DNA from 2 places in the Liquorilactobacillus hordei DSM 19519 genome. Region 2 is predicted to be linked to the other one. Evidence: a T-box and tRNA genes for the amino acid it is inferred to sense, from the RefSeq annotation. Region 2 holds a T-box; the other holds one or more tRNA genes.
What was found. A T-box is a leader RNA that pairs with one kind of tRNA and senses whether it is charged. The one in region 2 lies ahead of tyrS (tyrosine--tRNA ligase), so its partner is inferred to be a tRNA-Tyr.
Positions count from the first base shown of each region.

Region 1: it has a tRNA-Tyr gene. The T-box ahead of tyrS (tyrosine--tRNA ligase) is inferred to sense a tRNA for this amino acid. The anticodon was not compared.

Region 1 covers NZ_CP049303.1:1,943,976-1,947,373, reverse strand. The annotation lists rRNA gene G6O70_RS10835 (23S ribosomal RNA) at 1-1,273, shown strand, start outside; rRNA gene rrf (5S ribosomal RNA) at 1,357-1,473, shown strand; tRNA gene G6O70_RS10825 (tRNA-Asn) at 1,483-1,555, shown strand; tRNA gene G6O70_RS10820 (tRNA-Ser) at 1,571-1,662, shown strand; tRNA gene G6O70_RS10815 (tRNA-Glu) at 1,672-1,743, shown strand; tRNA gene G6O70_RS10810 (tRNA-Val) at 1,748-1,820, shown strand; tRNA gene G6O70_RS10805 (tRNA-Asp) at 1,830-1,903, shown strand; tRNA gene G6O70_RS10800 (tRNA-Phe) at 1,924-1,999, shown strand; tRNA gene G6O70_RS10795 (tRNA-Tyr) at 2,001-2,083, shown strand; tRNA gene G6O70_RS10790 (tRNA-Trp) at 2,095-2,168, shown strand; tRNA gene G6O70_RS10785 (tRNA-His) at 2,175-2,247, shown strand; tRNA gene G6O70_RS10780 (tRNA-Gln) at 2,256-2,327, shown strand; tRNA gene G6O70_RS10775 (tRNA-Cys) at 2,349-2,419, shown strand; tRNA gene G6O70_RS10770 (tRNA-Leu) at 2,475-2,559, shown strand; gene G6O70_RS10765 (ISL3 family transposase) at 2,691-3,398, opposite strand, start outside.
Region 2 covers NZ_CP049303.1:759,108-762,505, forward strand. The annotation lists gene G6O70_RS04875 (AAA family ATPase) at 1-1,263, shown strand, start outside; gene G6O70_RS04880 (Fur family transcriptional regulator) at 1,337-1,801, shown strand; T-box leader at 1,839-2,030, shown strand; gene tyrS (tyrosine--tRNA ligase) at 2,076-3,326, shown strand.

The DNA of each region.
Region 1 (3,398 bases), 1.1 Mb from region 2:
CGTACCGCAAACCGACACAGGTAGTCGAGGAGAGAATCCTAAGGTGAGCGAGAGAACTCTCGTTAAGGAACTCGGCAAAATGACCCCGTAACTTCGGGAGAAGGGGTGCTGAACGCAAGTTCAGCCGCAGTGAATAGGCCCAAACGACTGTTTATCAAAAACACAGGTTTCTGCAAAATCGTAAGATGACGTATAGGGGCTGACGCCTGCCCGGTGCTGGAAGGTTAAGAGGATGGGTTAGCTTCGGCGAAGCTCAGAATTGAAGCCCCAGTAAACGGCGGCCGTAACTATAACGGTCCTAAGGTAGCGAAATTCCTTGTCGGGTAAGTTCCGACCCGCACGAAAGGCGTAACGATTTGGGCACTGTCTCAACGAGAGACTCGGTGAAATTATATTACCCGTGAAGATGCGGGTTACCCGCGACAGGACGGAAAGACCCCATGGAGCTTTACTGTAGCTTGATATTGGGTGTTTGTACAACTTGTACAGGATAGGTAGGAGCCATAGAAATCGGGACGCTAGTCTCGATGGAGGCATTGGTGGGATACTACCCTCGTTGTATGAACACTCTAACCCTCACCAATAAACGTGGTGGGAGACAGTGTCAGGTGGGCAGTTTGACTGGGGCGGTCGCCTCCTAAAAGGTAACGGAGGCGCCCAAAGGTTCCCTCAGAATGGTTGGAAATCATTCGCAGAGTGTAAAGGCACAAGGGAGCTTGACTGCGAGACCTACAAGTCGAGCAGGGACGAAAGTCGGGCTTAGTGATCCGGTGGTTCCGCATGGAAGGGCCATCGCTCAACGGATAAAAGCTACCCTGGGGATAACAGGCTTATCTCCCCCAAGAGTCCACATCGACGGGGAGGTTTGGCACCTCGATGTCGGCTCATCGCATCCTGGGGCTGTAGTCGGTCCCAAGGGTTGGGCTGTTCGCCCATTAAAGCGGTACGCGAGCTGGGTTCAGAACGTCGTGAGACAGTTCGGTCCCTATCCGTCGCGGGCGTAGGAAATTTGAGAGGATCTGTCCTTAGTACGAGAGGACCGGGATGGACACACCGCTGGTGTACCAGTTGTTCCGCCAGGAGCATCGCTGGGTAGCTATGTGTGGATGAGATAAACGCTGAAAGCATCTAAGTGCGAAACTCACCTCGAGATAAGATTTCCCATTCCTTCGGGAAGTAAGACCCCTGAGAGAAGATCAGGTAGATAGGTTGGAAGTGGAAGTACAGTGATGTATGGAGCGGACCAAAACTAATCGGTCGAGGACTTAACCAAAGAAAGAAATGCGGACGGTAGTTGATTAAGGAAGAGAAATATTAGCTAGTTTTGAGAGAACAAAGTTTTCTCAAGCAAAAGAGTGCGGTGATGATGGCAAGAAGGATACACCTGTTCCCATGTCGAACACAGAAGTTAAGCTTCTTAGCGCCGATAGTAGTTGGGGGATCGCCCCCTGCGAGGATAGGTCGTTGCCGTGCTTTAATTATTCCGGCATAGCTCAGTTGGTAGAGCACCTGACTGTTAATCAGGTTGTCGACGGTTCGAGCCCGCCTGCCGGAGTTTGTTGTTTATGCTGGAGAGTTGTCCGAGTTGGCCGAAGGAGCATGATTGGAAATCATGTAAACGGGTTATGACCTGTTTCAAGGGTTCGAATCCCTTACTCTCCGTAGCAGAATGACCCGTTGGTCAAGTGGTTAAGACACCGCCCTTTCACGGCGGTAACATGGGTTCAAATCCCGTACGGGTCATATTGGAGGATTAGCTCAGTTGGGAGAGCGGCTGCCTTACAAGCAGAGGGTCACAGGTTCGAGCCCTGTATCCTCCATAATATTACGGTCCTATAGTGTAGGGGTCTATCACGCCTGCCTGTCACGCAGGAGATCGTCGGTTCAAATCCGTCTAGGACCGTTTTATATTTATATTTTGATGGCTCGGTAGCTCAGTTGGTAGAGCAATGGATTGAAGCTCCATGTGTCGGCAGTTCGATTCTGTCCCGCGCCACCATGGAAGGGTAGCGAAGTCTGGCTAAACGCGGCGGACTGTAAATCCGCTCCTTCGGGTTCGGTGGTTCGAATCCACTCCCTTCCATTTTTAATAATAGGGGTATAGTTTAAAGGTAGAACTACGGTCTCCAAAACCGTCAGTGTGGGTTCAATTCCTACTACCCCTGCCATTGATGGCGATAGTGGCGAAGTGGTTAACGCACCGGATTGTGGCTCCGGCACGCGTGGGTTCGATTCCCACCTATCGCCTTTAAGATTGGGTTATAGCCAAGCGGTAAGGCAAGGGACTTTGACTCCCTCATGCGCTGGTTCGAATCCAGCTAACCCAGTTTTGGATTTGTACTATATCTGGCGGTATAGCCAAGTGGTAAGGCAGAGGTCTGCAAAACCTTCATCACCGGTTCAAATCCGGTTACCGCCTTTAGTTGCTTTTAGGCGCTAACAGTAGTATAGTTTTATAAGTATTGTAGTAGTATGCCGGTGTGGCGGAATTGGCAGACGCGCTGGACTCAAAATCCAGTGCCCGTTGAGGGCGTATCGGTTCGACCCCGATCACCGGTATTTATGGTAACAGTTGGAAACAAAAATAAGGAAGTCTTAAACCGTATGGTTGAGGCTTCTTTTTTTAATGAAAACAATTAATGGCTCTTTGTCAACCGCTGTTGATGGGAAATTTTTAAAAGAAAATCAATTCATTTTCGAATTGGTTTTCTTTTTTTTATTCGAATCGTAAATTCAATTCTAATCCGGGTGTAAAAATGTGACCAGTTTCTATAGCCGTATGCCGTGCGTTTAATTTGTTTGATTTTGCGATTAACACCTTCTAGTGGGCCATTTGAATAGTTGCTTGCCATCATGTTTTTAATTAATGGTAGATATTTGCGATAGGTCTTTATTGTAGTTTCAAGCTGTGGGCTGACTTTGTCAGCTCGATTTAGTGTTTTAATGAACTTTAAATAATCACGCTTTCTTAAGGCATCAACTAGGGAATGCGCAACGAAGTAAGTGTGTTGGTAGGTTGAATCTAACTCAAGACCTTGCCAGACTAATTGTTCTTGGGTGAACCAGTTCTTTAAATGCGCAAACCATTGTGGTTTACGTTGATTTAAGCCAGAATAAGTTTTTAAAAATAAACGCCAGTGATGTTTGAGAACTCGATATTCTCGTGAATTTTGAGTGAATCGATGCATTAACTGTACGCGTGTCTGGTTCAGTGCTTGGAGTCCCATTTGAACTAGATGAAAGTTATCGGCGATAACTTTTGCTTCTGGAAAAATTATGTGAATTACGGATTGATACTGTGCATTGAAATCAATAACTACTTGTTTAACTTTCCTACGTTCAGCTAAGGAATAGTTACTTTCAAAGTGATTTTGGATACTTCGATTAAGGCGATTAGG
Region 2 (3,398 bases):
AAGGACACTCGAGCAGAAGTTGAACGATTAATGCATGAAAAACTAGAAGCCGAAGAAAAAATGGAATTACTGAGAAAAAAAGAACAAATGTTTAAACTTAATATTACGAAGACTGAAACAAAGTTGGCTACTATTCACGCTGAAATACCAGACAATATTTCTTCTATGAAACAGTTGGAGAAAATTATAGTAGATAAGCAGCAAAAAATTACAGCTTTTGAAACCGAAAAGCAAAAAATCTTTAGTGAAATGACTGAACTTAGTAATAACTTAACGATTCTTACTGAGCGACTTAAAGGCCTCAAGAATACGAGTGACTCCTTAGAAATCAAGTTACGGCAAGATACTGAAAAACTTACTAAAGTTATGCACAATCACGATAAAAACTTGACTTTCACTATGATGAAGACGGGAATTAAGGAAATAAAGAAGATTGAAATGGTTGAATCCAAAATTAAAGATTACCGAAATAAAATGTTTGAATTAAAAACGCAAATTACTGATTTAAAAATAAGAACAGAGGGAAAAGTTATTCCAGATATTGCAAAGTTAGATGCCTCTCTTTTACAATTAAAGAAAAATAAGGAAGAAGTTTTTGCAGAATACGAAAAAATTTCACAGAAGCATTCTGAACTATTAAAAGTGAGTCAGGCAGTTAATAAAAGATGGGACGAATATCAAGCAAAACTTAAATTAGATGCTCAGTGGAATGAACTGCTAGAAGTAATTGGTGGAAAGGGCAAGGTAAAATTAGGATTAGAACGATATGTATTACGTAGGTACTTGGAGCGGGTATTGCAAGTGGCTAACATTAAATTACTGAACTTGACAAACGAGAGATACCACTTTGAAATTGATAGAAATAATGGAACGTATGCTACAAATACTGGACTTGAGTTGAATATTTTTGATGCTGATTTAGGTAAATTTAGGAGTGTTAAAACACTTTCTGGTGGTGAAAGTTTCATTGCGGCTTTGTGTTTAGCACTCGCGATGGCAGAAGTTATTCAGAGTATTAACGGAGGAACACAGATTGATGCTTTATTTATTGATGAAGGTTTTGGAGCATTAGATGATGATTCTTTGCAAGTAGCTTTAGAAGCGCTTCAAACTTTAGAAGGAAAAAATCGTTTAATTGGGATAATTAGTCACGTAAGTGCTCTACGTGAACAATTACCAGCTCAGATTAGAATAGAATCTAAAAATGGTCGCAGTGTGGCACATTATATTTTTGATTTTGAAGAGATACCAGCTCATAGATAGACATTTTTTTATTGAAGGTATAATATTATTGTTGAGAATTATTATCATTTATAATTATTGAGGAGTGAACGTGATGGCAACGCAGGGACAAAATACTTTGCTAGTAGCTGCGAACAAGCTAAAAAACAACAAAATAAAAAATACGCCACAAAGACAGGTAATCCTGTCGTATTTAATGACATCACACGACCACCCATCGATTGAGATGATTTTCAAATATGTTAGAAAAAATGGTTTTAGTGTCAGTTTGGCAACAGTATATAATACTTTACAATTATTTGTGGATCATAATTTAATTATTGAGATTGCTGCGGATAGCGGGGGACATATGAGGTATGATTATTTCGAAATACCGCATTACCATGTTATTTGTGTCAATTGTAATAAGATTGTTGATGTTTTTGATGATTCGTATAAAAAGAACGAGAAAATTGCTACAGTTGAGACTGGCTATCAAGTTTTGAACAGTCAGTATGAGGTTTATGGAATTTGTCCAGAGTGTCAAAGGAAAATTAAAGAAAAAGAAGATAAAATATAATTGACACATTGATATGTCTAAGTTATACTTTGTCTATTAAAAAGCGATGAGATAGATAGTAGGAAGATAATCACTGTTTAAGAGACTTGATGGTATTGTGAATCAAGACAAATTATTCTTCCGAATTACACTATTGAGCTTAGCATAGACTCACCTCTTTAGCGGTGTAAGAGCTGGTCACATGTGTGACAACTTGGGTGGTAACGCGGAATTTATTTTCGTCCCTAATACTATTAATAGTATTGGGGACTTTTTTATTTTAGGAGGAAGAATAATGAACATTATTGATGAGTTAACATGGCGCGGAGCAATTAACCAAATGTCGGATGAAGAAGGATTAAGAAAAAAAGTAGAAGAAAAATCAATAGGTGTATATTGTGGTGTTGATCCAACTGGGGATAGTTTGCACATTGGACATCTTATACCTTTTATGATGCTTAAACGGTTTCAGACGGCTGGGCATCGAGCACATATCATAATTGGAGGTGGAACAGGATCAATAGGTGATCCTTCAGGAAGAAATTCTGAAAGAGTTCTGCAAACAATGGAGCAAGTTCATCATAATGAAGAAGCATTGACTGCTCAAATGAAGCACCTTTTTGGTAAAGATAATATAACTGTTGTGAACAACTATGACTGGTTATCAAAAATAGATTTACTGAGTTTCTTGCGGGATTATGGGAAATTATTTAGTATAAATACAATGTTGAATAAAGAAGTAGTTTCAAGTCGCCTAGAGAGTGGAATTTCTTTTACAGAATTTACATACCAGATCCTGCAATCAATTGATTTTCATCATTTATTAAAAGAAAATGACGTTGAACTTCAAATTGGCGGTGCGGATCAATGGGGAAATATTACTTCAGGAATTGACATGATTCATAAAATTGAGGGTTCTGAAACAGAAGCATTTGCATTAACAATTCCGCTGATGTTAAAAGCAGATGGAACTAAATTTGGTAAAACAGCAGGTGGTGCCGTTTGGCTTGATCCGGAGAAAACAACACCATACGAATTTTATCAATTTTGGTTGAACCAAGATGATCGGGATGTAATAAAATATCTGAAATACTTTACTTTTTTAGGAGAAGAAGAGATAAATGAATTGGCACAAAAAGTTGCCAACGAACCTGAAAAACGTGAGGCTCAAAGAAAATTGGCTGAAGAAGTGACAGCTTTTGTACATGGAGATGAAGCGGTAGTTCAGGCAGAACATATTTCTAGAGCATTATTTTCTGGCGATGTTAAGCTGTTAACGGCAGCTGAAATAAAACAAGGTTTTAAAAAAATGCCAACAGTTGAGATTAAAAGCGAAGTAATAAATATTATTGATTTGCTTGTTTCGACACAAATTGAAAAATCGAAACGACAGGCGCGCGAAGATGTTGCAAATGGAGCTATCTATATAAATGGTGAGAGAATTCAGGAACTTGATTATCAAATTAATCCTGCTGATTCATTTGAAGGAAAATTTGTAATTGTTCGTCGTGGGAAAAAGAAATATTTTCTTGCTGAAGTAAAATAAAAAAAGCTTTATTCTGAAAAAAATGTTAAATTCAGAATAAAGCTTTCTTTTTTTGTTGTATTTATTGAAAAT